DNA from 3 places in the Virgibacillus sp. 6R genome. Region 2 is predicted to be linked to each of the others. Evidence: predicted binding sites of a transcription regulator. Region 2 holds the regulator's gene; each other region holds the start of a gene.
What was found. The regulator Rex, encoded in region 2, represses fermentation and respiration genes when NADH is low (regulators of the CRP and FNR family bind a similar motif). The targets are predictions, from matches to a motif close to TTGTGAAATATTTCACAA.
Positions count from the first base shown of each region.

Region 1: a site for Rex is predicted at 3,504-3,521, ahead of arcA (arginine deiminase). Genes of this name have one in related genera too.
Region 3: a site for Rex is predicted at 5,286-5,303, ahead of pflB (formate C-acetyltransferase). Genes of this name have one in related genera too.

Region 1 covers NZ_CP017762.1:3,504,669-3,515,299, forward strand. The annotation lists gene BKP57_RS16000 (CdaR family transcriptional regulator) at 1-1,070, opposite strand, end outside; gene argS (arginine--tRNA ligase) at 1,535-3,202, shown strand; gene arcA (arginine deiminase) at 3,683-4,912, shown strand; gene argF (ornithine carbamoyltransferase) at 5,133-6,149, shown strand; gene arcD (arginine-ornithine antiporter) at 6,257-7,624, shown strand; gene arcC (carbamate kinase) at 7,656-8,600, shown strand; gene BKP57_RS16030 (arginine repressor) at 8,685-9,161, shown strand; gene BKP57_RS16035 (PTS sugar transporter subunit IIA) at 10,628-10,631, shown strand, end outside.
Region 2 covers NZ_CP017762.1:1,593,463-1,604,093, forward strand. The annotation lists gene groL (chaperonin GroEL) at 1-613, opposite strand, end outside; gene groES (co-chaperone GroES) at 680-964, opposite strand; gene BKP57_RS07240 (CPBP family intramembrane glutamic endopeptidase) at 1,512-2,222, shown strand; gene BKP57_RS07245 (YdiK family protein) at 2,349-2,552, shown strand; gene BKP57_RS07250 (redox-sensing transcriptional repressor Rex) at 2,640-3,293, opposite strand; gene BKP57_RS07255 (ABC-F family ATP-binding cassette domain-containing protein) at 3,847-5,775, shown strand; gene BKP57_RS07260 (FtsW/RodA/SpoVE family cell cycle protein) at 5,890-7,065, opposite strand; gene tsaD (tRNA (adenosine(37)-N6)-threonylcarbamoyltransferase complex transferase subunit TsaD) at 7,272-8,282, opposite strand; gene rimI (ribosomal protein S18-alanine N-acetyltransferase) at 8,279-8,731, opposite strand; gene tsaB (tRNA (adenosine(37)-N6)-threonylcarbamoyltransferase complex dimerization subunit type 1 TsaB) at 8,739-9,434, opposite strand; gene tsaE (tRNA (adenosine(37)-N6)-threonylcarbamoyltransferase complex ATPase subunit type 1 TsaE) at 9,459-9,908, opposite strand; gene thiL (thiamine-phosphate kinase) at 9,924-10,631, opposite strand, start outside.
Region 3 covers NZ_CP017762.1:1,883,200-1,893,830, forward strand. The annotation lists gene BKP57_RS08585 (acyl-CoA dehydrogenase) at 1-62, opposite strand, end outside; gene BKP57_RS08590 (3-hydroxybutyryl-CoA dehydrogenase) at 452-1,303, opposite strand; gene BKP57_RS08595 (acetyl-CoA C-acetyltransferase) at 1,328-2,515, opposite strand; gene BKP57_RS08600 (heterodisulfide reductase-related iron-sulfur binding cluster) at 2,781-4,901, opposite strand; gene pflB (formate C-acetyltransferase) at 5,364-7,610, shown strand; gene pflA (pyruvate formate-lyase-activating protein) at 7,686-8,420, shown strand; gene argS (arginine--tRNA ligase) at 8,840-10,504, opposite strand; gene BKP57_RS08620 (YwiB family protein) at 10,501-10,631, opposite strand, start outside.

The sequences.
Region 1 (10,631 bases), 1.9 Mb from region 2:
TTTTTTCCAGTGATTTCATAAATTTTATCCAGCCTATATGCTAATGTATTCCGATGAATAAATAACTTATCTGCGGTTTTGGTCATTTCTCCATTTGCTTTCACATATATAGTAAATGTTTCGTCTAACGTTTTTCCATCATTAGAAGTGAATAACTTTTTATACGTAGCGCTAATTTCATCTGCTTCTTCTTTTGCTGCATGTAAAAAACGATAACATAGAATAGATATTCCTAATGTGTCTTGATTCCAAACACCACCTTCTGGATATAATGTTTTTGCAGTATCTTTAACGATTTGTGCTGTTTGAAAGGATTGTCTCCATCCAAGGAATCCACTTGAAAAGGGACCTAATGCTACGGTTATATTTGAAATGGGAGCAAAGGATAATTTGTTTTCTAGCAAATTCTTTATTTTATCATCCGTATCTAAATAAGGCTTTTGCTGCTTTTTTAAGATAACAAATTGATTTGTATACAAACGAACTATTTCATCTTCTGCTGTAACCAACGTATTCGCCCAATTTTCGATTTGTTTTACAGATTGCAAATTGGATGTATGGTACGGTACAGAAAGAAGGATAACGGCAAATGTTTCATCTGCATTAATCTTTAGCGACCGCGCCCTGTCTAATATGTACGCTTGTTCTTTATCAGATCCTAGTAGTAAATGGGATATAACATCATCACGCATCCTAGCATTTCGATCTATTTCTCTTGTCAAAAATGCCTGTTCCAACGTTAGTTCAGCTCCCATTTGAACTAATTTAGAAAATCCCCTAATCTTTTCAGGTTCACCAGTGATACCAATAACTCCAACAATATCATCATGAAATCGAATTGGTAAATTAATTCCTGGTTTTGCTTTTCCTCGCCAATTTTCTTCATAGGAGTGAATCTCTACGGTCATTTTATGTTCAATTGCTTTACTTGCACCGTGGTGGAGTTGCCCAATACGATTGGGATCTCCCGAAGCAAGAATGGTCCCTGTTCTATCCATTACATTGACATTCAAATCTAGTATCGACATAGTTCTCTTCACAATCTCTGAGGCAAGTTGCTCTGTTAACATTAGAATCTCCTTCTATATAAGTGGTTATTTCATAAGTAAGAAAATAAAGAAATAATTATCTCATTCCTATATAACGCTCTTACTTAAGAAATGTCAATCTTATCGTAGCTGGATAAATATAACATCATGACATATCATGTATCGTTATTCTGGTTGGTCTAACTCTGATGTAAAATTCAAAAAAACATGTATGTAGATTGTTTATGTATAGCGCAACACGTTGCCCTATAAGCTTTACCGCAAAGGAACATTAATCCATATTGGTGTGATTAAAAGTGCATATATAATTTTTCTGAAATTGGTGAAAATGATTATATAGTGCTTATAAACGATAACAGCAAACGGGAGACATGGTGTATCATATTTCATAGAGAAGCTATTCCATTTTTTGCTTCTTGTTATTGTTTCATTATGAATTAATATTGTTTACAGAGGGGTTAAAATTCACAAGGAGGACGACATCAATGAACATTATACAAGAGACAGAAGCTGCGGTAAAAAAAGCGGTACGTAAATCTATTTTACGAGCTAAATTAGTGGATCAAGAATCCGATATCCCGCCAATTATGTTAGAAAAACCGAATAATGATCAGCACGGAGATTATGCTACAAATATTGCTATGCAGCTGACAAAAGTAGCAAAACAACCTCCAAGGGAAATTGCTCAAAATATTATAGAACATTTGGATGTGCAAGGTACACATATACGTAAACTGGAAACTGCTGGACCGGGGTTTATTAATATCTTTATGGACAATAATTATTTAACTCCATTGCTTCCTCATGTTTTACAAGCGCGTGAAGATTATGGTAAGCATCCAAAAAAAGGTATGCGAATTCAAGTAGAGTTCGTTTCTGCCAATCCCACTGGAGATCTTCATTTAGGACATGCGCGCGGTGCAAGTTATGGGGATGCGCTCTGTAACGTATTAAAAGCAGCTGGTTATGAAGTAGAACGTGAGTATTATATTAATGATGCTGGTAATCAAATTCATAATTTAGCCCTCTCTGTAGAGGCGCGTTATATGCAAGCATTAGGACTAGAAGCAGAGGTGCCTGAAGATGGATATCATGGGCAGGATATTATTCATATTGGAGAAAAATTGGCTGCAGAAGAAGGGGATACGTGGATTCATAAATCAAAGGACGAACGTTTAGCCTATTTCCGCCAATATGGACTAGAGTATGAATTAAAAAAGATTGAAGATGATCTAAAACGATTTCGGGTTGAATTTGATCATTGGTTTTCGGAACTGTCATTATATAAAGAAGGTAAAGTTGACCAAGCATTGGATAAAATGCGTCAGACTGGTGATATATATGAAAAAGATGGCGCAATATGGTTTCGAACGACAAAATATGGGGATGATAAAGACCGGGTTGTCATTAAATCAGATGGAAGTTATACGTATTTAGCCTCTGACATCGCGTATCATAACGATAAATTAGAGCGGGGCTTCGATAAGCTGATTAATGTTTGGGGAGCTGATCATCACGGGTATGTTCCAAGGATGGAAGCAGCGATTCAAGCGTTAGGGTATCCGAAAGATATATTAGAGACAGCCATTATCCAGATGGTGAACCTATTTGAAGATGGAGAAAGAGTGAAGATGAGTAAGCGGACAGGCAAAGCGCTAACGCTTCGTCAGTTAATGGAAGAAGTTGGTGTTGATGCGATGCGTTATATGATGAATACACGTTCCTGTGACTCGCATTTGGATTTTGACATCAATCTTGCCCGTTCGCAATCGAACGAAAACCCTGTTTATTATGTACAGTATGCACATGCAAGAATTTGTACATTGTTAAATAAAGCACAAGCAGAAGGATATTCCTATGAAGATTATGATGCGTCCTTGTTACAACACAGTACTGAGGTTGAATTATTAAAGATAATAGGAGAGCTTCCACAACTGGTGTTAGATGCTGCAGAGAAACGAATACCGCATAAAATAACACAGTTTGCCTTTGACTTAGCTTCCGCATTACACAGCTTCTATAATGCAGAGAAAGTGTTGGATGAGACACAATTAGCTTTAACGAAAGCTCGTTTGGCGCTATTGGAAGCTGTTAAAATAACGATCGGCAATGCACTGCGTCTCATCGGCGTGCATGCTCCAGAACAGATGTAACACGTAAAGATTAAAAGCCGTCTTAGTTGTGAAAAGCTCACAACTAAGACGGCTTTTTTGCACTATAGGAAAGTATAAGATTTTTTTGGTTTATAGTATAAGAAAAACAAAGGCTTCCGCCATAAGACTTGGCGACAAGCCAAGTTTTTCTAATGTCTAAATTTAGATAACAAAATAGACTCTATAAGTAAAAGAAAAAGAATGTTATTGAATTAAGGTAGATGGTAAAAAAACACACCATTTTTTCGAAGGATATTTTCTCTTTAATTGCCATTTGTTATGAATAAAAGCAAGAAAATAATCGTGTATGATTTAACAAATCCCTTTATAAACAATGAATAACTGTTTGTGATCTGTTTATACTAACACCAAGACAAACCATGTATTTAAGTCGTACAGGAGTGCATGGGATTTAATTGTTGACAAGTTTAGATTTTAATGATGAAAATTAGTTTTTTTATGATATGAGGAGGTATTTAAATGAAGCAACCATTACATGTTAAGTCCGAAATTGGCGAGCTACAATCCGTGCTGTTGCACCGTCCAGGTAAAGAAGTAGAAAATTTAACCCCTGATTATTTAGGGCATTTGTTATTCGATGATATTCCACATTTACCAATGATTCAAAGAGAGCATGATTATTTTGCTTCGACGCTACGAAATAGAGGAATTGAAGTGTTATATTTATCGAATTTAATGACCGAAGCGCTTCATACAGAAAAGTTAAAAAAGCAATTTGTGATGGATATATTAAAGGAATCCAATATCCAAGGTGCAAGTTCTCAAAAGATAGCCGACTTTTTGCTGTCCTTTGATACAGAAGAGATGGTAAAGAAAGTGATGGCAGGTGTACGAAAATCAGAAATACCGTTGGAGAAAAAGAAGCATCTTTATGAAATGTTAGATAATCATTATCCATTTTATTTAGATCCAATGCCTAACCTTTATTTCACTCGTGATCCAGCAGCAACAATAGGGACTGGATTAACCATTAATCCAATGAGGGAAGTTGCCAGGAAGCGAGAATCTCTATTTATGAGTTATATCATCCGACATCATCCAAGATATGCGGAGTCTGATATACCGGTTTGGTTAGATCGAGATTATCCGTGTCCGATAGAAGGTGGCGATGAGCTGGTTTTAAGTAAAGATACAATTGCAGTAGGAATAAGTGCAAGGACAGCAGCAAAGGCAATAGAGCAACTCGCGATTAGTATTTTTAAACGACAGGCAGAAATAAAACGTGTTGTTGCTGTGGAAATTCCAAAATCAAGAGCGTTTATGCATTTAGATACTGTATTTACGATGGTTGATTTCGATAAGTTCACCATCCATCCAGAAATACAGAATAAAGACGGACAAATGGACATCTATATTCTGGAAAAAGGAAAAGAAGAAGATACCGTAAAAATTACGCATAAAACGAATTTGTTGGAAACACTAAAAGAATTATTAGGGCTAAAGGATGTAGCTTTAATCCCATGTGGAGGTGGAGATGTTATTGCTGCACCAAGAGAACAATGGAATGATGGGTCTAACACATTAGCAATCGCTCCTGGTGTTGTTGTCACATATGACCGCAACTATGTGTCCAATAAATTACTTCGTGAACATGGTATTGAAGTAATTGAAGTCATTAGCTCCGAATTATCCAGAGGTCGTGGCGGTCCTCGCTGTATGAGTATGCCATTGTCAAGAAAAGATATATAAGGATATTCCAAAGGCTAAAAATAATGCGTCAAGTTGCTTTTATAGTCGCATTGTAACTGCATACACTGAACTATTCAAAAATCACAACTGGTGTAGCAACTGCAACAAGGAAGCCACCTAGATAAGTTCTTTTTAAATATAAAACTATGAGCAAATGAATATTCAATGCGTATATAATTACCATTATTTACAATGAAAATAAAATTTTAGGAGGATGGAAATGGGAACAAAACTAACGGATAAATTAACAGGCAGACATTTTTTGACGTTAAAAGATTTTACCGAAGAGGAAATAAATTACTTGCTTGATTTAGCAGTCGACTTAAAAGAAAAGAAAAAGGCAGGCATTCCGCATCATTATATGAAAGGGCAAAATATTGCCCTATTATTTGAAAAACCGTCAACTAGAACGCGATGTGCTTTCACTGTTGCTTGTATTGATTTAGGAGCGCATCCAGAGTATCTCGGAAAAAATGACATTCAATTCGGTAAGAAAGAGTCAGTACGTGATACGGCGATTGTATTGGGAAGAATGTTTGATGGTATTGAATTCCGTGGATTTGACCAGGAAACAGTAAATGGCTTAGCTGAACATTCAGGTGTGCCAGTTTGGAACGGGTTAACAAATGAATTTCATCCGACCCAAATTCTTGCTGACTTTTTAACTGTTAAAGAACATATTGGACATTTAAAAGGGGTTAAGTTCGTTTACGTTGGTGATGGCCGAAATAATATGGGCAACAGCTTACTAATCGGTGGGGCAAAAGTAGGGATGGATATTCGTATTTGTTCTCCAGAAGTATTATTCCCTGATCAAGATGTAGTCAATTACGCGGAGGAAGTGGCTAAAGATTCTGGAGCAAAAATTACGATTACTGCTGATATTGATGAAGCCGTTTCTGGAGCAGAAGTGATCTATACAGATGTGTGGGTTTCTATGGGAGAAGAGGATAAATTTAAAGAACGAATTGATTTACTTTATCCATACCAAGTAAATAAAGAAATGCTTGAAAAAACAGGTAATAAAGATGTCATGTTTCTCCATTGCTTACCAAGCTTTCATGATTTAGAGACAGAAGTAGGACGAGATATTTATGAAAAATTTGGTCTTAAAGAAATGGAAGTTACGGATGAAGTTTTTCAAAGTGACAACTCATTTGTCTTTGATGAGGCAGAAAACCGGTTGCATACTATTAAAGCGGTGATGGCAGCAACCAATGGAAGTGTAAACAGCTAAATATGGAAGGGTTTTCCCTGCTTTATCAAAAAGGAGGTGTATGAAAATTGGGTGAAGAAGAAAAAAAGCTGGGGTTAGTCGCACTGATCGCCCTTGTTGTTGGTTCCATGGTTGGCGGAGGAGCGTTTAACTTAGCAGGCGATATTGCACTTGGATCCAATGCCGGAGCTGCCATTATCGGTTGGATAATTACAGGAATTGGGATTATTGCGCTTGCCTTTGTCTTTCAAAATTTAACGAGAAGAAAACCTGAGTTGGACAGCGGTATATATAGCTATGCCAAGGCTGGATTTGGAACATTTTTAGGATTTAATAGTGCGTGGGGCTATTGGTTATCCGCGTTTTTAGGAAATGTTGCCTATGCTACATTAGTATTTTCATCGATTGGCTACTTCATCCCCATTTTTGAAGGGGGACAAAATGTCGCTAGTATTATTGGGGCATCTGTCGTCTTATGGTTGGTTCATTATCTTGTGTTGCGTGGAGTCAATTCTGCTGCACTTATTAACACAGTGGCAACGATTGCAAAAGTCATTCCGATTTTCCTGTTTATTATTGTAGCGATCATTGCGTTCAAATGGGATACCTTTACATTTGATTTTTGGGGAGGAGAAGGTTTTACTTGGGCATCTGTTGGTGAACAAGTTAGAAGTATGATGCTAGTCACTTTATGGGTATTCATTGGTATTGAAGGTGCAGTGGTTATGTCGGGAAGAGCTAAAAATCGTTCCGATGTCGGGAAAGCTACAATTATAGGCTTAGTTAGTGTACTTCTAATTTACATTTTAATCTCTCTATTATCTCTAGGAATAATGTCAAGAGAAGAATTGGCTGATCTGCCGAATCCTGCGATGGCTTATGTATTGGAAGCAATTGTCGGGAAATGGGGAGCGATCGTTATTAACTTTGGTCTGATCATCTCGGTTTTAGGAGCATGGCTTGGCTGGACGATGTTTGCTGCAGAGCTACCTTATGTCACTGCCAAAGACAAGGTGTTTCCGAAGTGGTTAGCGAAAGAAAATAAGAATCATGCTCCAGTGAACTCCTTATGGTTAACGAATGGGCTCATTCAGTTATTTCTAATTACGTTATTATTTTCAGAGGCCGCATATAACTTTATGTTTTCTTTAGCATCCTCAGCTATTTTAATTCCGTATCTGCTCTCTGCGCTATATCAAGTGAAACTGACAATGACAGGAGAAGCGTACCAATCAGGAGAGAAGCGTACGAAGGAAAAAGTAATTGGTTTTATTGCGAGCATTTATGCAATATGGCTTGTATATGCAGCCGGTATTGATTATTTGCTCTTAACCATGTTGTTATATGCGCCGGGGATCATCCTTTATAAATGGGCATTAAAAGAAAACGATATTCAAAAAAAGGATACCACAATAGAAAAAGCGCTAATGGTGTTGTTTGTTGTCTTAGCAGTAACTGCGATAGGCGGGTTAATTACTGGAAGGATAACAATTTAACAGGAAATGATAAAAAGAGGACGTGAAAAATATGGGAAATGAACGAATTGTAATTGCTCTAGGGGGGAATGCGATCCAGTCTGGTAGTGCAACAGCTGAAGCACAACAGGAGGCATTAAACCATACGGCAAAACAATTGATTGAAATTATTAAACAAGGGTATCAAGTCGCTATTACGCACGGAAATGGTCCCCAAGTTGGTAATATTTTATTACAGCAAATTCAATCGCATAGTGAACAAACCCCTGCTATGCCTTTAGATACATGTGGAGCTATGAGTCAAGGAATGATTGGCTATTGGTTGGAAAACGCGATCAATGATCAACTGCATGAAGAAGGCTTAGATAAGCAAGTTGCATCAGTTATAACTAGGGTAGAAGTTAATCCAGATGATAAAGCGTTTAGTAATCCATCAAAACCAATCGGTCCTTTCTATTCAGAAAAGGAAGCAAAAGAACAGATGGAGAAAAACGACGTTACATTCAAGGAAGATGCTGGAAGAGGTTGGAGAAGAGTTGTCCCATCACCGAAGCCAGTAAAAATTCTGGAACACGAAGTTATTAAATCATTAGTAGATAATGGAATGGTTGTAGTCAGTACTGGAGGTGGCGGAATTCCAGTCTACCGAAAGGATAACAAAATTTTGGGCGTAGAAGCTGTGATTGACAAAGATTTTGCCTCTGAAAAACTGGCAGAGCTTATTCAAGCAGACAAGCTTGTTATTTTAACTGAGGTAGAACATGTATATGTTAATTATCAAGCGGCTAATCAAAAAGCACTGGAACAGGTGACTACAGAAGAACTAAGAAATTACGCAGAAGAAGGTCAATTTTCTGCTGGAAGTATGCTGCCAAAAGTAGAGGCTGCAATTGCATTTGTAGAATCAAAACCTGGTAGCAAATGTATTATTACTTCCTTGGATAAAGCTGTGGAGGCTGTTAACGAAAATGCAGGAACAGTGATTAAAAACCATTAAATATAAGGAGTCTTGCATTTAATAAGGAGGGTTCATGTTTTCAAAAATGGATTCCTCTTTTATTTGGACCGGGAGGAATTCTTTATGAGTAAACAGGACCGCCAAGAAAAAATTCGTGAACTCCTACGGATAAATGAAGTCCGCACCCAAAAAGATTTATGGAAATTATTAAAGGATTGCGGGTATAACGTTACCCAAACAACTATTTCTCGAGATATCCAAGAGATGCAAATAAGAAAAGAATATTCGCCAGATGGAGTAGAAAGGTACAGGTTATCCAATCATATAAAGGAGGAAAATTCCGACTTCCCGATCAAACAGCTACAACAGTTTTACTCTGATGCTATTCAATCCATTGAAGCAACGGGAGTCTTTGTCATTATCAAGACAGAACCTGGGAATGCAAAAGCAATCGGCTATTTGATGGAATCTTTGAATTGGACACCAGTAGTAGGTGTCATTAGTGGCGATGACAACTGTTTATTACTGTGTCGAACTAAATCGGAAGCAGATAAAGTAAAAAAGAAATGTATGACCATCTGGAATAAAGACACAACTTAAACGCATACTCGAAAGTTCCGATGAATGCTAAGGTTTTTATAGAGCCCGTAATTTTTTAATAGCAGGCTCGACCTTATATTGCCCACGCAATAAAGAATCGAAATTTTTTGTAAGATAAGAAACCACCGTGGCTCGCCTAGAGCGCGAGCCACCATCTATCGAAAAAACTTTTGCTTTATAATGTTTAGATTCTTAAAATACTGTCTAAAATAAATGAGTTAGATAAGTTAAATAGAGTTGTTTTTTCATACAAAAGTATAAAATGAGGTGCCTGGGGGATAACGAAATAACCGAATAGCGACGTCCGGCGCATGAGCCCGGCAACGATGCGTCTTTAGAAATGCGCCCTCCGATAAGTCATCATCGGTTCGTCACAAAGAGGAAGGCCGACTAAAAACGGTCTTGCCGCTCAGGCGCCGGCATACCCCTGCTTTTAGTGGCATGATTCCTTTATCTTTAGTTGATTCGTTCCATTCGCTTTCGCTGCTAAACGGGCGCTTGTTCCTTTTTCAACAGCCAATTATTTCACATCATGAGGATTAAACCCATTAGCAATATTCTTTCGACTATAGTAGCTAAAACTCTTACATCAATGAATCATTTACTAAAACCTCACCCCGCCCTTCCTTCCACCATTCTTAAAAAATCATAAAGTATAATAACAATCAAAACAATAAATAATTATATACTTTGTTTACAAACAATAAAAACTTGTATATAATAAAAAATAATAATGGGAGTAAATATTTTGTAGGTCTGTCACAATGCAATAATTATAGTATGTAATATGTAAATTAGGTTCATTTTTTGATATGAACTTAAGAGACTAATAGGGGATGATATTATGTAAAGTTACTAGCTCCAGGAGTCAAATTAAAACGCTTTTGATGAGTAAGCTTTTAGTTGGGAGTACATATCTTAATCGTTCGCAAATATTTAGTTTATGTTGATTTAAGAGATATGCCTTCCGCATTTAACCGATGTGTCGTGATGAAGTGAAATGCTTAAACTAGGACATTTTTTATAGTTTCCGTCCTAATTTGTGCAACAAACTATAGATAGCTACCATAATCACTTGATTGATTTGATCACAAATGAGTAAATCCATTTAGTTGATGCAATTCATTCAAATGGTAGCGCTGAGTTTATTTTAATATTAAAAAGATAGAACCGAGTTATGTTCATTTGTTTATATCTGGAGGAATGAATTCTTAGATCGTAAATGCGTCCTAATGTATCTCTCTCCATGTATCATATAAAGATGCTGGCAAAGAGGGGGGATGAGTAGTATACGAATGGAATATAAAATTCTTTAGTATTATCAATCCGCACCATAACACATTGCACTATTGAATGTAGTAGGTTAGGTTCTAATAAAAAAGAAACCGAATACTAACGCCGAATCTGTTGACGAAATGATTCGATTCTAAGAATTAATCTTGTCCTTTATGAAATGAGGTGAAGGAATGA
Region 2 (10,631 bases):
CTGTTACCATGTATGGAGAAGCATATCCACGGTCAAATTGCATACCTTCAACTACTTCTAGCTCTGTGTTGAAACCTTTTGATTCTTCAATAGTAATAACTCCGTCGTTACCAACACGTTCCATTGCTTCAGAAATTAACTTACCAACTTCTGCATCGTCAGAAGAAACTGCTGCTACTTGAGCAATAGATTCCTTGCTTTCGATTGACTTGGAAATATTTTTTAGTTCTTTTACTGCTACTTCAACAGCCTTTTCGATTCCGCGGCGAACACCAACCGGATTAGCACCGGATGCTACGTTTTTAAGACCTTCACGAATCATGGACTGAGCTAATACAGTTGCAGTCGTTGTACCGTCACCAGCAACGTCATTTGTTTTAGAAGCAACTTCTGATACTAGCTGAGCTCCCATATTTTCAAAATGATCTTCTAGCTCGATTTCCTTTGCAATCGTTACACCATCATTAGTAATAAGCGGTGAACCGAATTTTTTATCTAATACAACGTTACGTCCCTTAGGTCCTAATGTAACTTTTACCGCATCTGCTAATGCATCTACACCACGTAGCATTGCGCGACGAGCATCTTCACTAAATTTAATTTCTTTAGCCATCGATAAGTCCTCCTTTGATTTGTTCAAGTTAGTTCAAATTAAGTATTTTCTATATTTATATCGAGATTAGCTTACTACAGCCAGGATGTCGTTCTCACGAAGAATTAAGTATTCTTTGCCTTCGTATTTCACTTCCGTACCGGCAAATTTAGAGAAAATGATACGATCTCCTTCTTTTACTTCCAAGGCAATTTTTTTCCCATCTTCTGTTACGCGACCAGAACCAACTGCAACAACTTTTCCTTCTTGAGGTTTTTCTTTTGCAGAGTCTGGAAGTACGATACCGCTTGCAGTTTTTTCTTCTTGTTCAACAAGCTCGATAACAACGCGATCTCCTAGTGGTTTAATCATGTGTAGAAAGCCTCCTTAATCCTATTCTCATATTTTTATTAGCACTCGAATCAGGTGAGTGCTAATTCCAATTATTATAATAAATAATTCCAGATAAAAATGCAAGTATGAAAGCATAATTTTTTTATTTTGTTTTTTTACATGCAGTAAAAAAGAAGCATAAACTTTAACGGATAATATGCAATATACCAAACTTTTTAGTCTAATTACCATCATACATATACGTTCAATCTTTCTGTTATATAGAATCATCTATTTATGATAAAATAACATGTACATTCTATGTTATCGTTAATAGATGAGATGAATCAAATATAAACTACTTAAACAATGAATAGTATTTTTGCTGGGTTTTTAACTCCCCATAATAAAATACTGTACGGTTATAAAAACTATACTAAAAAATTCTGTTTTTCTCCATTTGCTTCAAAATACATTAGTTAAATGGACTATTAATTTACTTGCTTTTTCTTCATCCCATTAGGAAAAATCATAAGAAGTATGAATAGAATCTATATGTACACCAAAGAAAAGGAGTCGTTTTATTTTGCCAAAAAGATATTGGTGGGTTATTATTACCTACATTATTACACAGTTTTCTGTCTTTTTAACAGCGAATTTAGTATATAATGCATTTACAGTTTCCAAAGGAGAAGCAATTGTTTATGGATCGATTATCAGTTTTGTATTAGGTCTTATTGTCGTACTGTTCTTGATGAAGCCTGATATGAAGCTAGGATTGCAGCAACGTGATGGTGCTTCTGTTGGAGGGATCATCATCTGGTCACTTTTAGGTGCGTTTATAGCTATATTTAGCCAAGGCATAGCTAACTTTATTCAAACGATGGTATTTGGAGTTGAACCAGGCTCCGAAAACACACAAGGAATCATGGAAATGACTCGAGCTGTCCCTTTATTTATGATCATTCCAATTCTAGCTGCACCCATTTTAGAAGAAATAATTTTTCGCAAAATTATTTTCGGAGGTCTTTATAAACGGACGAACTTTTTTATTGCAGCACTTTTATCTGCAGTTATTTTCGGTTTGATTCACCGTGAACCGCAGCATATTTTAGTTTACGGAACAATGGGGCTCGTGTTTGCTTATTTATATGTGAAAACAAAGCGAATCATCGTTCCCATTTTTGCTCATATGGCAATGAACGGGCTTGTTGTAATTGCACAATACAACATTGATCCCGCAGAACTGGAAAAACAGCTAAATGAACTGCAAACTATTCTCTTTGGTTATTTTTAATTATAGTTAGCGGGAACCAGATACAGCTATGTTCTGGTTCCTGCGCTGTTGTAATAGACAAAGATTTCGATTAATTAAGATTGGACGTAAAATAAGAAAACGTTTTATTGTTGGAGGCTTTAAATTATGAGAGTTTCACCCAAGACAATGGGGATCATCTATCTTATTATGGGAGCATTCTTTACATATGTTGCTATTTTAAGTGTAGACGAGACAATGTGGAATATAACAACGATGGTCTTAGCATTATTTGCTACGCTTGAGACTGGTGTTGGCATCCGTTTACTAGCTATTCACTTTCAGCGCAAACGGAACAACAAGCAGGAATAAGGGGGACACTTCCTTATTCCTGCTTGTTTACTCTAGAAAGCATATAAATTTGTTAGCCCACTGCAGAAAAAGCTATATCCACCTTACTTACTCCTCTTCCTCTTCTTCATCTGTGGTGAGAGGGTAATGTTTTAAGAAATAAACCAATGCTTGTAATTCTACTGCTAAGTCGATATGATGCACTCGAATATTTGGTGGTACAGTAATTCTCGCTGGTGTGAAATTCAATATTCCTTCAACACCCTGTTCAATTAAATGGTCAGCCATACTTTGTGCTTCACTTGCGGGGATAGTTAATATCGCCACTTGAATATCGCCCAATTTATCATCTAATTCCTCAATATGGTACACTGGAACATCACTAATCGTGGTTCCTACTTTTTTAGGGTCGCTGTCAAACGCCATTTTAATTGCTATATTATTGTTTTTCATAAAATTATAATGTAAAAATGCCGTACCTAAATTACCAACACCAATAAGTGCAACATCTGTCGTTTCATCCTGATCCAATGTTTTCCGAAAAAATTCAAGCAAATATTCCACATTGTAACCGTATCCTTTTTTACCTAACGCTCCAAAATACGAGAAATCTCTGCGAATTGTAGCTGAATCAACTTTAACCGCATCGCTGAGTTCTTTTGAAGATACACGCTTTTTTCCTTGATGATTTAAATTGTTTATAAATCGATAATACAGTGGTAAACGCTTTGCAGTCGCTTGAGGTATTTTATTTTGCTCCATCATATTAATTCCTTCCTTTACTTCAATATTGGTTGTTCGTTAAAACATACTATCAACTAATATCTCGGCTCTACCGTTAACATTTTCCTAACAAAATTGTGTATCGCTTACATAAAAAAGCAACAAAAAATACAAAACCAAAGTTCTTATGCTATAGGCAAGGATGCTTCATACTTTAAAATGATTCATTATCTCGATACAAATATCGTCCATTCTAAAACAATGGGCTTTGCGTAAATTTATTCGAATCATTTACACTTCCATATACAAAGAGCCTAATGCACTATTACTCCCTTCCTATCAATTTCTTGTTATTCCTATGTTTAAAAAATGGAAATTAAAGGCAACTTATTCGTCTTTCTTTTTCTTTTTTCATGTAAGCAGGGAAAGGTAGATACCTAAAATAACGTAAAGCTTTTTTATAATATATTTAATCTCTCACTATCTCTCCTTTATTTTAACAGAAATATGGAAATAAGTCGTGACTTAGTTCACAATTATATTGATTGATTTTAGGAAAGTAAGATACACTAGGAGAGATGGGGTGAATATAATGATACTGATGCAAATCAACGGACTCACAAAATCATTTGGTGCTGATAAAATCTTATCAAATATAAAGCTGGAAGTAAAAGACCATGACCGAATAGCAATTGTTGGAAGAAATGGCTCGGGGAAATCTACTTTATTGAAAATAATGGCAGGAGAACTAAGTTACGATCAGGGTGAATTATTCCGACCTAAAGACCTGACAATGGGTTATCTCGCACAACATACGACGCTAGAAACTGAAAAAACGATTTGGCAGGAAATGCTTACTGTGTTTCCTGAATTAAAAAAACAAGAACAACAGCTTCGCTTCATGGAACAGCAAATGGAGCAAGCTACAAACTACAGTCCAGAAGCTTATCAAAAATTATTACATGATTATGACCGCCTACAGCACAGTTATGAACAAAATGGGGGTTATACTTATGAAGCAGATATAAAAGCCGTCTTGAATGGATTGAATTTTCACATGTTTGATTATGACACACCGATTCAAACACTAAGCGGCGGGCAAAAAACAAGGCTTTCATTGGGAAAGCTGTTGTTAAAAAAGCCGCAGTTGCTTATTTTAGACGAACCGACCAACCATTTGGACATTGAAACATTAAACTGGCTTGAAAGTTATCTAAGCAATTATCCCGGGGCTGTAGTTGTTGTATCACACGACCGCTATTTTTTGGATAAAACAGTGTCTATTGTTTATGAAATCTCTCGGCATCAGACAAAACGATACGTGGGAACTTATAGTAAATACTTAGAGCAAAAAGCACTTGATTTTGAAAAAGAATGGAAAGAATATGAAAAGCAACAAACAAAAATTATGAAAATGGAAGACTTTATTCAGCGGAACATTGTACGAGCTTCGACAACGAAGCGAGCCCAAAGCAGACGTAAACAACTGGAAAAAATGGAAATAATAGATAAACCATTAGGTGATGAAGCCTCTGCATCGTTTTCATTTAGGATTAACCGTCGAAGTGGCAATGATGTGCTGAAAATAAACGACTTGTCGTTCCGGTATCCAGGTGAAACAGATTATTTATTTCAACATGTACATCTGCAGATCAACCGAGGAGAAAGAATTGCTCTTGTTGGGCCAAACGGAATTGGTAAAACGACGTTATTAAAAATGGTGACTGGACAACTAAAATCGACTCAAGGAACTATTCAGCTCGGAACCAATGTACAAATCGGCTATTATGATCAGGAACAAGCAAACTTACACTCCTCCAAAACAGTACTTATGGAATTATGGGATGACTACCCAACGACAAATGAGAAAGATATTCGAACCGTACTCGGTAATTTCCTGTTTTCCGGAGATGACGTCTTAAAGACTGTAAATGCTTTAAGTGGTGGTGAAAAAGCGCGATTAGCTTTAGCAAAATTGATGATGCAAAAAGCAAATCTATTAATTCTCGATGAACCTACCAACCATTTAGATATCGATAGTAAAGAAGTATTAGAAGCGGCATTAATCGATTTCCCTGGTACGATCTTATTTGTTTCGCATGACCGTTATTTTATTAATAAAATCGCTGATCAAGTGGCAGAACTGCAAAAATTAAAAACGACGATCTATCTTGGAGATTATGATTATTATTTGGAAAAAAAGGCGGAAGAAGCAGAATTAAAACGATTGAATAAAACACAACAGGATAGTGGCAAAACCTCCTCTGGTGAAAGAAGACTTGATTTTGAACGTGATAAACAAATGCAGCGAGAAGAACGAAAGAAACAAAGGCGAATTGAGGAACTGGAAACAGAAATTGAACAGTTAGAAGGTCAAGTAGAGCGATTGGAAGGCCAGATGGAATTACCAGAAGTATATCAAGATCATGAAAAAGCGTTGGAACTATCGCAAGAGGTAAATCAACATAAACAGAAGATCGATCAATTAATGGAAGAATGGACAATATTGCAGGAAGATTAACTCCCCCACATGACATTTGCTTGTCATGTGGGGGAATTTCAATTTTATATACACGAAGACCGACAATGAATTTTTGTGGATAAAACAGGTGTTATCGTTTCTTATCCACAAGCACTATTTAAATAAATAATCGTTTTGGATAGAGTTTTCCACAGCAATCCGGTAAATCACTCCGAAACCGAGCATCGCTGCCATCACCGAGCTTCCACCATAGCTTACTAAAAGTAGCGGTATTCCTGTTACTGGCATGATTCCTAAAGCCATGCCAATATTTTGAAACACGTGGATAAGCATTAGGCTCATATAGCCAAAACAAGTATACGCAGCAAAGGCAGAGTGTTTATAAATCGAAAGACCAATCATCACCAGTTTGTACAGGAAAATAAAGTACAAAAAGATAACGAGCGCACTGCCGACAAAGCCAAAGCTTTCACCTATAATAGAGAATATAAAGTCAGTTTGCGCTTCGGGAAACGACACTTGCTGATTACCTAACCCTTTGCCAAATAATTGTCCGGAGCCAAGTGCCATAAAGGCCTGATCAAAATGCCATGAGGCATCACTTGCTTCCTGCGTTGGATCAAACCAAGTCAGTATTCGGTCTATTTGGTATTCCTGCTCTTTACCGACCAAATCTTTTGCTAAATCAGGAAACTTAACGATAAAAGCTAACACAGCTCCCAAACCAGATGAAATACTAACAATTAATGTGGTGATAATCTTCCAATTAATACCTGAAAGGATAATAATAACACCAGCTATAAATAGATAAACCATGGACGTACCAAAGTCAGGTTGCTTCATAATCAATAACACCGGAGCAGCTACAATGGCAAGGATTTTAAAGAGCAATTTTAAGTCCGATTTGATTGTCGGTATAACAAATTTTTCTTTATGCTTGTGGATAATTGCTGCCATATAAACGATCGTCGTTATTTTTGTAAATTCAGATGGTTGGATAGTAGCGACCTTCAAATCAAACCAGCTTTTTGCTCCATTTCTCGTTGGTGCAATACTTTCTGGACTAATTATCAACACTAAAAGTACGAACAAACCAAATGCATAAACGTATACACTTGTTTTATAAATCTGTTCCACATCCAAATATTGAATGGCGGCTACAATACCAACTCCAACCGTAAACCAAACTGCCTGCTGTAATAAAAAGTTTTTACCCTCATATTGCTCTAATTGTTGTGCATTATAAATGGCAAGCAGACTAACACATACAAGTAAAATAAAAATTGAAATTAAATCTGTTTGTACAAAATAGGATTGCTTTTTTGACATTGCTGATCACCAAATTTCTACATTTACTCTAATTCTAATTATCCACACCGTAAACATGTTTGCAAGTAGTTAATCGCAAGTTATTATGGAAGTTATTCACAATATCCACAACCAACATAGCATTTATCCACAAAAAATATCCACTAATGTAATATTGCTATAACAATATTTTTCACAGTTATGCACAGGGTTGTGTATAACTTGGGTTACTTTAATGGCATAGAGGCACGAGCGTTTAAGTCCAGTGTAGACCGTTTTCCTTGTGCAAAAGCAATCGCACCAGCAGCTGCAATCATCGCAGCGTTATCTGTACATAAATAAAGTGGGGGAATTTGTAAAGGAATCTTCAAATTTGCAAATTCCTGTTGTAAAGATGACCGAAGCCCTTTGTTTGCAGCGACACCTCCAGCTACTATCACTTGCTTTACGTTATAATGTTTTGCAGCCCGCACTGTTTTAGTTGTTAACACATCTACCACACTCGCTTGAAAGCTAGCTGCAATATCCTCCGGTTTCAACGTCTCCCCACGTTGTTTTGCATTGTGGATTGTATTTGTAACCGACGATTTTAATCCACTAAAGCTGAAGTCGTAGCTTCCCTCTTCCAGCCAAGCACGTGGGAATTCAATCGTTTCTTCTCCCAGCCCTGCTAATCGATCAATTCCTGGTCCGCCTGGGTAAGGTAAATCTAACATCCTAGCAACTTTATCATAAGCTTCTCCAGCTGCATCATCTCTAGTTTCTCCGATTAGTTCATACTCACCATGCGCTTTCATAATCACCAACTCTGTGTGACCACCAGAGACAATCAGTGCAAGTAAAGGAAACTGGAATTCCTGTTGCAGGCGATTTGCATAAATATGCCCAGCAATATGATGTACTCCGATTAATGGCTTGTGCTTTGCAAAAGCCAGCGCTTTTGCCGCATTCACCCCTACCAGAAGCGCGCCTACTAACCCCGGTCCTTCTGTAACAGCTATTGCACTAATCTCATCCCAGGAAACAGCTGCTTGCTCCATCGCTTGCTCTAATACATATGTGATTTGCTCAACATGGTGGCGTGAGGCAATTTCCGGCACAACGCCGCCAAAACGCTTATGGCTTTCAATTTGTGAAGACACGACATTTGCCAAGATTTCCTTGCCATTTTTCACAATTGCAACGGCAGTCTCATCACAACTTGTTTCAATACCTAATATTAATAATTCTTTATTCATTTTATATTCACCCACATTACAATTGCGTCCTCCTGGTTATCTGTATAATAATGCTTACGAATTCCACCTGGGACGAGCCCAAATTTCCGATACAGTTTTTGGGCAACTATATTGGATTGTCTTACTTCTAACGATAAACGACAAACTCCGTGGATCAAGGCATGATGCATCATGTGTTGGAACAAACGCTCACCCAGCTTTTTTCCACGATATGAAGGCAAAATGGCAATATTTGTAATTTGCGCGTCATCAAAAACAATCCATAAACCTGCATATCCTACAATATTTCCGTTATATTCAATTACAAAATAATGAGCATGAGGGTTTTCTGTAAGTTCCTGATAAAAAATCTCCATCGTCCAAGCTGTAGAAAATGACTCCTTTTCTACGCGCATGACAGCATCTATATCTGTTAGAGCCATTTTTCTAATTATTATTTCATTATTCATCACTATGCTAACAACCTTTATTTTTTTCCAACCATTTAGCCTCTGCTTCTGCTAAGCGAAGATAATTTGGACGAAGTGTATGTGTTAGCTCTGGTTGTTTTCCTTTTGCTGCAGCAATTAAGTGCACTCCTCGAAGCAAATGGTCTGGTTCCTCAGGGATGACTGCTAAATCGTCCAGTACTGCCTTAATCTGCTCTTGATGAATCGCTATGTCTGGACTTAAAAATAATACTGGTTGATTCAAACTGCTAAGTTCCTCAAGCAAATCATCCATAGCAAAATTTTCTTCTTTCCGGATAAGTTTCATCGTATTATTATCCCAGCGATAACATCCTGTATACACTAATCCTCTTCTCGCATCAAAAAAAGGGCAGATGACACCATTAAAAAAGCGCCCTTGATATGCCAGTACTTCCAAGCTTGAAACACCAATAACAGGTATGTTTAATGCCCAGGCCATGGATTTAGCGGTAGCCAATCCGATTCGAACCCCTGTATAGGAACCCGGACCTTTTGCAACAATTATTTTTTCCAATTGTTCAGGTTTCATATTAACTTCTTTCATTAGTTGATCAATTGCAGGCATTAAACGTACGGAGTGATTTTTCGCTAAATTGGTAACTATTTCACCTACCACTTTATTATCCCGTTGAATGGCAACAGCTAATACTTGATTAGATGTATCCATTGCAAGTATATTCATGTAAATAACTCCTCATATGTCGAATTAGCTTTTTAATTGCTCTACTACCCACTCGAAATGACTTCCATGTGGGATAAATGTAATTTTCCGCGACTTTTCATCAATAGCGGTGAGTTTAACTTCCAAATACTTTTCTGGTAAAAAAGAACCGATAAACTGCGGCCATTCCACAACTGTAATACCTTCACCATTAAAGTACTCATCAAAACCTATATCTTCTTCACTATTTTCCAAGCGGTACACATCCATATGATAAAAAGGTATTTCTCCTTCATACTCCTTAATTATCGTAAATGTGGGACTCGATACATTTCGTTTCACTCCAAGCCCTGCGGCTATTCCCTTTGTAAAGGTGGTTTTTCCAGTACCAAGATCACCTTCTAGTGTAACGACATCTCCCGGATTTAACAACATAGCCAAATTTTCCCCTAAATGAATTGTCGTATCCTCTGTATTTGTTGTTATCTCATACATTTGCAAACCGTACACCTACTTTAAATGATTATATCCTTGTTTAAGTAATCTTTCCAACTGATGATTTCCTTTTTGTATATAAACATAATTATGATTGGCTTCAAAAAACACCTTACCTATCTGTGTTAGCGGCAAATTTAATTGCTTAGCAAGCGCCACTAATATTTCCCAATTTTTTGGGGCAACTGTCCCGATTAACTCAAAATCTTCTCCACCAAAATACTTCCATTGCTGTTGGTCTTCCTTGGAAAACTGGGAAAAACTATCATGCACTGGAATTGCTTCATCATGCAGTTGAATACTTACCTTCGAAGCTGTAGCAATTTCTGCTGCTTCATTCGCTATCCCGTCACTCACATCATTTAACGCTACACGAATATTTCCAGGTATGCAAGCTGCAAAGGCAACACGGGGTGTTGGCATACGATGACGTTCAATAAAATAAGCAGCATCCTTATATTCCATTTTATTGGTCAAAATATGGTAACCAGCTTGTGAATCGCCTAAGGTCCCTGTGACAAATACAACATCGTCAATCTCTGCATGACCCCTGTAACGGACTTGTTCTTTGGCTACATAGCCCATGACTGTGATTGATAAAACGAGTTCATTCCCAGATACTGTGTCTCCACCAATTAGATCCATACTATAGTGTGTTGCTATCTCTTTCATTCCTTGAAAAATATGTTGCACTTCCTGGCTAGACCAATGACGAGGAATAAC
Region 3 (10,631 bases), 290 kb from region 2:
GTTTGTGCAAAATCTTTGACCATTTTATTTAACATTACTTGTTCTTCGGTCCAACGTAGCATGCAATTTCCCCCTTGTTCTGAACAAAGGCGCAAGCGCCCGTTTAGCAACGTAGCGAATGGAACAAATCAACTAAAGATTTAGGAATCATGCCCCTGCAACCAGGGGTATGCCGACGTCGGGCGGCAAGCCCGTTTTTAGTCGGCCTTCCTCTTAGCGACGAACCGATGAGGCCTTATCGTAGGGCGCATTTCTAAAGTCGCATAGTTGCTGGGCTCATGCGCCGGACGTGGCTATTCAGTTATTTCGTTATCTCCAAGCGCCTAAATTTATACTTTCTTATCTCTTTAGAAAGACTTGGCTTGTCGCCAAGTCTTATGGAGAAAGCCGTAGTTTTTCTTATACTATAAACCCTTAAAACTTTATACTTTTCTATAGTGCAAAAAAGTCTTTATGTATACACATAAAAACCTCGACCCGTTTTCTTACCTAACCAGCCTGCTTGCACATATTGTTTGAGCAAAGGGCACGGTCGATATTTGCTATCCGAAAATCCCTCATGTAATACCTCCATAATATACAAGCACGTATCTAGCCCAATAAAATCAGCAAGTGTTAATGGACCCATCGGATGGTTCATCCCTAATTTCATCGATGTATCAATATCTTCTACCGTTGCAATTCCTTCATACAATGTATAAATCGCTTCATTAATCATCGGCATTAAAATGCGATTGGAGACAAACCCGGGGAAATCCTGAACGGTAACCGGCACTTTATTTAATTTTTTAGCCATTTGTTCAATGATAGAATAGGTTCCATCACTCGTCTGCACCGCCCGAATGATTTCTACCAATTGCATTATTGGAACCGGATTCATAAAATGCATCCCGATAACTTGATCTGGGCGATTCGTAGCTGCAGCAATTTCCGTAATGGATAAGGACGAAGTATTTGAGGCTAAAATGGTATGTGCTGGTGCTATTTGATCGAGTTCATGGAAAATAGCTGTTTTTACATCCATATTTTCTACGACGGCTTCAATGACTAAATCTGCCTTTGCTGCATCTTGAATGGTAGCTGCTCTTTCTATTCTTAGTAATGTATCGTCTCGCTGTTCTTCCGTTATCTTTTGTTTTTCACAAGCCCGATGCACGAACTTGTGAATCCTTTTTACCCCATGATTTAATGCTTCTGTTTGTTTATCGTACAACAATACATGAAACCCGGATTGAGCACAGACCTGGGCAATTCCTGCCCCCATTTGCCCAGCGCCTATGACCATAACTTGGTTTATATTCATATCTCCTCTTCCCCTTTGTTTGTGTTATCTTTTCGGAACTTCGATCAGAATGGCATCGCCTTGCCCCCCCCCACTGCAAATAGCTGCAATACCAAGTCCGCCACCACGGCGTTTTAATTCATAAATTAAGGTTAAAATAATCCGCGCTCCACTTGCACCAATTGGATGCCCTAAAGCAACTGCCCCCCCATTTACGTTCACTTTCTCAGGGTCAATCCCCGCAATTTTCCCGCTCGCTAGCGCTACTGCAGCAAATGCCTCATTAATTTCAAACAAGTCGATTTCACCTTTGGAATACCCCGTCTTTTCCAACAATTGATTAATTACTAAACCTGGTGTTTTCGGGAAATCTTCTGCAGGAACGGCGACCTCCGTATGACCTTTTATAATCGCTAATGGTTCCTTGCCAAGCTCGGATGCTTTATTATCAGACATCACAACAAATGCGCATGCACCGTCATTAATACCAGGTGCATTTCCGGCAGTAATGGTTCCGTCTCGATCAAATGCAGGACGCAGTGTTGCTAGCTTTTCGACAGTTGTGTCCTTTCTTGGCGCTTCATCTTGATCGACGATGATGGGGTCCCCCTTGCGCTGCGGCACTTCCATAGCTACAATCTCGGCAGCAAACTTTCCAGCCTCCATCGCTTGAATAGCGCGTTGGTGACTACGATAAGCCCATTTGTCCTGTTCTTCTCGCGTAAGTTCATATTCCTTTGCTGTTGCATTTCCATATGTCCCCATATGTACGCCTTGAAAAGAACAGGTTAACCCATCATGTACCATCATATCGACAACTTTTTTGTCTCCCATCCGGTTCCCCCAACGCGCATCTGGCAATAAATATGGCGCATTACTCATGCTCTCCATACCACCAGCAACAATGATCTCCTCATCTCCCAGCCGAATGAGTTGATTTGCTAACGTAACACTGCGCAGCCCTGAAGCACAAACCTTATTAATCGTTTCTGTTTTTACTTCCCACGGAATCCCTGCTTTTATAGCTGCTTGCCTTGAAGGAATTTGACCTTGACCACCTTGTAAGACATTCCCTATTATCACTTCATCGACATCATTTCCAGCAATTTCCGCTCGCTTTAACGCTTCTTCAATAGCCTTACCTCCAAGCTGCGAAGCGGTAAAGGATTGTAATGCACCACCAAATTTCCCAAACGGGGTCCTAGCCCCTGATACAATAACTGCTTCTCTCATCATTTATCCTCCACTCCTTCATTTGATTGAACGCTCGCTCATTATTCCTTTCATAATATGTTCAAAAAGCAAGGCAACCTAGCTTTTTGAACATATTCTATAGAGTATTAGAATAACAGGTATTGTGAAATAATCGAAGTATTTTTTATATCTAACCATGTTCCAAATATAGACAATCGAATGCATTTGGATTGTTCCACATTATTTCTACAATCATTCTCCCTTTGGAAAATTTTAGTTCACCCTTATCTATCAAGCTACTCTTCTATTCTATGTCCTTTATTTCAGCTGTTTTTATTTCCTCTTCATGAAATACAGAAATCGCTAAAATCTCTGCAACGTCCATAGTGCTAATATCTTCTTCTACTTCTTTCGCTTTTGTTCCATCACTAATCATCGTTAAACAATATGGACATGCACTAGAGATCATGTTTGGTTCTACAGCTAGCGCTTGCTCTGTACGTGCTACATTAATTCGATTTCCTGTCGTTTCTTCTGACCACATTAATCCGCCGCCTGCGCCACAACACATGCCATTTTCTTTACTACGTTCCATTTCTACTAACTCTAAACCTGGAATGGCCTGAAGAATTTCTCGAGGTGGATCATAAACACCGTTATATCTGCCTAAGTAACAAGAATCATGGTAAGTTAATCTTTGGTTAATCGCTTTTTGTGGTTTTAGCTTACCATCCATGACTAAATCATATAATAACTGTGTATGGTGATAAACTTCGGCTTCAAATCCAAAATCTGGGTATTCATTTTTAAAAATATTGTATGCGTGTGGATCAATGGTAACAATTTTTTTCACATCGTTTTTGGTGAATTCTTTAATATTTTTCTCGGCTATTTCCTGAAATAAAAACTCATTTCCTATCCGACGTGCCGTATCTCCAGAATTCGCTTCCTTATTTCCTAATATTGCAAAACTCACACCAGCCTGATTTAACAACTTCGCAAAAGCCAGAGCGATTTTTTGACTTCGATTATCATAAGCCCCCATCGAACTAACCCAGAACAGGTATTCAAAATCCTTACCTTCTTTACTCAGTTCTTTAATCGTTGGTATATGAACCGATTCATCCTGCTCACGCCACTTAATGCGATCTTTTTTCGATAACCCCCATGGATTACCTTGACGTTCAATATTCATAACCGCTCGTTGAACATCCTGATCCATTTTACCTTCTGTCATCACCAAATATCTGCGCATATCAATAATCGTTCCCACATGTTCATTGTTAACAGGACATGCATCTTCACAGTTTCGGCATGTCGTACAGCCAGCTAGTTCTTCTTCTGTAATGACATCTCCGATTAAACTAGCACTTTGCACCGTCGCTGCTGCCTCTTGTTTTGCAGATGCCTGATTTCCCGCTGCATTAGCAAATGCATATGCTGGAACCCATGGTGACTTCCCAGTAATTGCCGCTCCCTTTTCGGTTAAATGATCGCGCACCTTAATCATAATATCCATTGGCGAGAGCATTTTGCCTGTTCCTGATGCTGGGCAAACATCTGTACATCTGCCACATTCTACACACGCGTAAAAATCAATCATTTGATGCTGCTCAAAATCTTCAACTTTTCCTACCCCAAACGATATTTCTTCTTCATCTTGATCTTCATCCATTTCAAAATCGATTTTCTTCAATTTTCCTGGAACGCGTTTACTTAAAAACACGTTAATAGGTGCAGCAATTAAATGCGCATGCTTGGATTGTGGAACGTAAACCAGGAACACAAGAATGGTAATGGTATGAATCCACCACGCGACATAAAACAACACCATAGCGCCCGTAGTAGGTAACCAGGAAAAAACCATCGCAATAACACTGGCAACCGGCTCTGTCCACGTTGGATCATGTCCATGCCATAACTGTGCCATTCCATTCCCAAACAGCACAGAGATCATTAATGTGCCAATAAACAATAAAACTAAACCAGCTTTAAACCCCCGCTTGAGGCGGACGAGCTTTTCAATATAACGGCGATAAAAAGCCCATATAACTGCGACGAGAATCATTAATGTTACTAATTCCTGAAAGAATACAAATCCCGGATAAATCGACCCTAATGGCAAATGACTTTCAGGGGATAACCCCTTAATAAACATGTCAATCGCACCAAATTGCACGAGAATAAATCCGTAAAACATCATAACATGAATGATACCCGACTTTTTATCCTTTAATAGCTTTGACTGACCAAAAACAATCTTCCCTATTCTTCTGAATCGTTCTTTAAAATCCCGATCAAATTCTGACTTTCTCCCCAAACGAATATACGCTACACGTGTAGCTACAACTTTAGCAAATAAATACACCCCATAGATGGTGATAATCGCAAACGCAATTGCATTTACAAGCAAAAATGTATTCACTTTACTCACTCCCCCTTATCGTGCAGTAAACCAATTCAGACAGGCGTACAACTCCCTTCACATGACAGCGATTGCATTATTCAGAAAAATAGTTTGTTTTCAAATCTTATATCTACTACTATAAATATGAATGATCATTCAGTCAACTATTTATCTAATGAATTTAACTTCATAACACAAACTATCAGAAATTTCAGCCGGATAATTATTGATAATATTTTGGTCTTAACGCTTCCTTAAATTTCATACCCAGCATTGATTTTTTTAAAATTTTTGTTGCTAATCAAAATAGTTTGTGAAAATGAAGGGAGAAATAACCACGTTTATGTAAGCGCATTCTTTATGACCCCTTATGTATAAAGGAAAATGTCATAAAATAATCACATGTGAATTCTTTCACAACTATGGTTTTTTCGGTATACTATTAGTAGAAGCTTTAATATTTCTGAAGGAGGTAGTTTTATGACTACTACTACTTTAACCCCTTGGAGAACTTTCCGCACGGGGAAATGGGAACAAAATGTTGATGTTAGAGACTTTATTATACGTAACTTCACTTGCTACGAAGGTGATGAACAATTTTTAGCTAAACCTACTCAAAACACATTGGATCTTTGGAAGCAAGTGACAGAACTTACTGCAAAAGAACGTGAAGCTGGCGGCGTATTAGATATGGATACAAAAATCCCTTCAACCATCACTTCACATGGCCCTGGATATCTTGATAAAGATAAAGAAACGATTGTCGGATTTCAAACAGATAAACCATTCAAACGCGGTTTAATGCCATTTGGTGGTATTCGCATGGCAAAAAACTCATGTGAAGCATATGGCTATGAACTAGATAAGGAAACAGAGCATATCTTTACAGAATATCGAAAAACGCATAACCAAGGAGTATTCGATGCTTATACCCCTGATATGCGAAAAGCACGTAAAGCTGGTATTATTACAGGCTTGCCTGATGCTTATGGTCGTGGGCGTATTATTGGTGACTATCGCCGTGTTGCCCTATATGGTGTGGATTTCTTAATTGAGAAAAAACAAGAAGAGCTTACGCTATTAGAAAATGATGGAATTATGTCAGAAGATATTATTAAACAGCGTGAAGAGCATATGGAACAAATAAGGGCATTACATGAATTAAAGCAAATGGCCGAAAGCTATGGTTATGACATTTCTAAACCAGCTACAAATGCACAAGAAGCTGTTCAATGGTTATATTTTGCTTATTTAGCTGCAATTAAAGAACAAAATGGCGCAGCAATGAGTTTAGGACGCGTATCTACTTTCCTAGATATCTATATGGAACGTGATCTAAAAGAAGGTATTCTAACAGAAGAACAAGCACAAGAACTAATTGATCATTTTGTTATGAAATTGCGTTTAGTGAAATTTGCCCGTACGCCAGAATATAATGAATTATTTAGCGGGGATCCTACTTGGGTAACAGAATCCATTGGTGGTGTAAGCTTACAAGGAGAGCCACTTGTTACGAAGAACTCATTCCGTTTCTTACACACATTAACCAACCTAGGACCTGCTCCAGAGCCAAACTTAACGATTCTTTGGTCAACAAAGTTACCAGAAGGCTTTAAAAAATATTGTGCGAAAATGTCTATTGAATCAAGTTCTATCCAATATGAAAATGATGATTTAATGCGTAAATATTACGGCGATGACTACGGTATTGCATGTTGTGTAAGCGCAATGGAAATCGGTAAACAAATGCAATTCTTCGGCGCACGTGCTAACTTAGCAAAAGCATTACTTTATGCTATTAACGGCGGCGTAGATGAAAAATTAAAAATGCAAGTAGCACCACCACTTCGTCCAATCACATCTGATGTATTAGATTTTGATGAAGTGATGGAAAGATATGACGTAATTTTAGATTGGTTAGCTAAGCTTTATATGAACACATTAAACGTCATTCATTACATGCATGATAAATATGCGTACGAACGCATTGAAATGGCATTACATGACAAAGACGTGCTTCGTACCATGGCAGGCGGTATTGCAGGACTAAGTGTAGTTGCCGATAGCTTAAGTGCCATTAAGCATGCAAAAGTTCATGTTATTCGTGATGAAGACGGCTTAGCAGTCGATTACCGTATTGAAGGTGATTTCCCTAAATATGGTAACAACGATGATGCAGTTGACTCTTTAGCTGTTGATGTTGTCAATAGATTTATGAATAAGTTCCGTCAACATGAAACATACCGAAATGCTGTGCCAACATTATCTATTTTAACCATTACTTCTAACGTTGTTTACGGTAAGAAAACTGGTAACACACCAGACGGACGTCGGGCTGGCGAACCATTTGCACCAGGTGCTAACCCACTTCATGGCCGTGACCAATCAGGTGCACTTGCATCTTTAAACAGTGTAGCTAAAATTCCATACGAAAATTCGATGGACGGTATTTCCAATACGACAAGCTTTGTTCCAAAAGCACTTGGTAAAACGGAGGATGAACGTACTAGCAACTTAGTATCAATACTTGATGGGTATGCAAGTAAAGAAGGACATCACCTAAACATTAACGTATTTGATCGCGAAACACTGGAAGATGCTATGGAGCATCCGGAATTATATCCACAATTAACGATTCGTGTAAGTGGATACGCAGTAAACTTTATCAAACTAACGAAAGAGCAACAGCTTGATGTTATTAACCGTACATTCCATAAAGGACTGTAAGGATACTAGTAAATTTATTTTGTCAGGAAGGGCGCTTACTCTGCCCTTCCGCTCTTAAAGAAGGGGGCTTTACCAATGATCGGAAGAATTCACTCGATAGAAACGTGCGGTACAGTAGACGGACCAGGATTACGTTATGTTATCTTTTTGCAAGGCTGTCTGCTTCGATGTCAATTTTGCCATAACCCTGACACATGGGACGTAAAAGGCGGGGTTGAAAAAAGTGTAGACGAAATCATTGCAGATCTACAAGACTACCTCCCATACATTAAAAATAGTGGAGGGCTTACGGTTAGTGGCGGAGAACCATTATTACAAATCGACTTTCTGTTAGAGCTGTTTAAAGAATGCAAGAAATTAGGTGTCCACACGGCAATTGATACATCAGCTGGATGTTTCCGAGAAAGCCCTACTTTTTTAAGGAAAGTGGATGAATTATTAAGCGTTACAGACCTTGTACTCCTAGATATCAAACATTTAGATAATGATTTACACAAACAACTTACAGGTATGCCAAATGCGCATATTCTAAAGTTTGCTAAATTATTAGCAGAGAAAAATACACCCGTTTGGATTCGTCGCGTACTCATTCCTGGAAGAACAAACGATCCAGAAGAATTAGCGGCACTAAATGAATTTATCTCGAACCTAGGCAATGTACAAAAAGTAGAAGTCCTCCCATACCATACAATGGGAGTTTATAAGTGGGAACATTTAAACCTAGAATATCCACTTACCGGTGTTGAACCACCTACAGAAGCAGAAGTGGCACGTGCCAAAGAAATACTATCTATTCCTACTGAATCGTAAGTTTAACTCGGGGGGTCAATAAGTAGACGACTAGTCCAACATCATATGGTCTAGTCGTCTTTTGTTTTTTTAACTTATATAGTGAATCTTCAATCCCACTAATTATTAGTACTGTAATGATATGACCTAAAAGCCTCTTACAAAATAGGGCATTTAGGTGCTGTTATCTCCTACTTAGACTTGTTTCAGTACAGCAGTACAGTATCCAACTCCTCTCAGACCGGGAGTCTTAAAGCACCTTATGTAAAAGACAAAGTCATTTTTCTTACATGGCTAAAACCTTGAATCTGCTACAGGAATTTTATCGTTTGGCTTAATAAGAGATGGATAGAAGTTAATAAAATGGGCCAACACTTATATCTTAAAGTGATGGCCTGTTTTCTTAGTCAACGTAAAACCCTATTCCATTTATAACAAGACTACATTTTTTCTGGAGCTGAGACCCCTATCACTCGTAATGCATTTGCCAATGTAATCTTCACAGCTTGCATCAAAGCAATACGTGCTTTTGTTCTTTCTGTGTGGTCCATATCCAATACTTTTTCTGCATTATAGAAGCTGTGTAATAACGAAGCTAGATCGAATACGTACTGTGTTACCTTATGCGGTGTTTGTTTGATAGCAGCATCCGCGATAACTTGAGGAAATGCAGCCAGCTTTTTGAGCAGATCGCTTTCTTTTTCTGTGGTTAAGAGAGAGACATCTGCTTTACTATCAACGGAAAATCCTTTTGCCTCTGCTTGCTTCAGCATCGTACAAATACGCGCATGTGCATATTGCACATAAAAAACAGGATTATCATTTGATTCTGAGCGAGCAAGGTCCATATCAAAATCAAGCTGCGAATCATTTGAACGCATAACAAAGTAATAACGAACAGCATCTACGCCAACTTCTTCCATCAGCTCACGAAGTGCTACGGCTTTTCCAGTACGTTTACTCATGCGTACCTTTTCACCATTTTCAAATAAATTAACCATTTGAATAATTTTTACGGCAAACTTTTCAACCGGATAACCTAGTGCCTGGATAGCTGCGCGCATCCGAGGAATATATCCGTGATGATCAGCCCCCCAAACATTGATAATTTGGTTAAACCCGCGATCAAGCTTGTTTTTATGATACGCTATATCAGGTGTTAAATACGTGTAGCTTCCATCTTGTTTGATTAATACACGATCCTTGTCATCACCAAATTCCGTAGATCGGAACCAGGTCGCCCCATCTTTCTCATATGTGTATGCAGCGATCTTTCCTAGAGTTTCAACAATTTTATTTTCCTTATAAAGGGAACGCTCTGAAAACCAAGAGTCGAAATGTACGCCAAATGCTTGTAAATCTTTCTTTATTTTACCTAATTCATAGCTTAATCCATACTCTTTAAAGAAAGCTAAGCGCTCTTCTCTATCTTTTTGCGCCCATTCATCTCCATATTCTTGACTTAACTGTTTGCCAATTTCTGCAATATCTTCTCCATGATAACCATCTTCAGGCAATGTTGCTTCTTGCCCCAACGCTTGCAAATAACGAGCTTCTACAGAGAGCGCTAAATTATCAATTTGATTGCCGGCATCATTAATATAATACTCTCGTTCAACCTGGTAGCCCGCAGCATCTAATACATTACAGAGCACGTCTCCAAAAGCAGCACCTCGAGCATGGCCTAAATGCAAATCGCCAGTCGGATTCACAGATACAAACTCCACTTGGACACGTTCATTGTTACCTGCTTGTGACCTTCCATAAGCCGATCCATCTTTCAAGATGTTTTGAACAATGGAACCAAGAAAATCCTCTTTCATAAAAAAATTAATAAAGCCTGGACCGGCGATCTCCACTTTTTCAACAGAAGCCTCTGCCTGATTAAAATGATTTACCATTTCCTCTGCTATTTGACGTGGGGCTTTTTTTGCCACCCTCGCTAGCTGCATAGCAATATTCGTTGCAAAGTCCCCGTGGTTTTTATCTTTCGGTTTCTCAAGCACCACTTCTGGCATTTCGTCTTCATTTGCAAGTCCTGCCTGCAGGACGGAATCCTTAATTTGATGTTTCAATGTTTCTTCCGTTTGTGCTAATAGGCTCATGCCATGTCCACCTCTTTCATAATTAAGTCGATCTTTTGCTGCCTTACTTGCTGTCCGTTTAGCTTGACATCATAAACAATTTGCAGGCTGCCATTCCTTGCTGGGGTTAAAGGCTCATAGACAATGG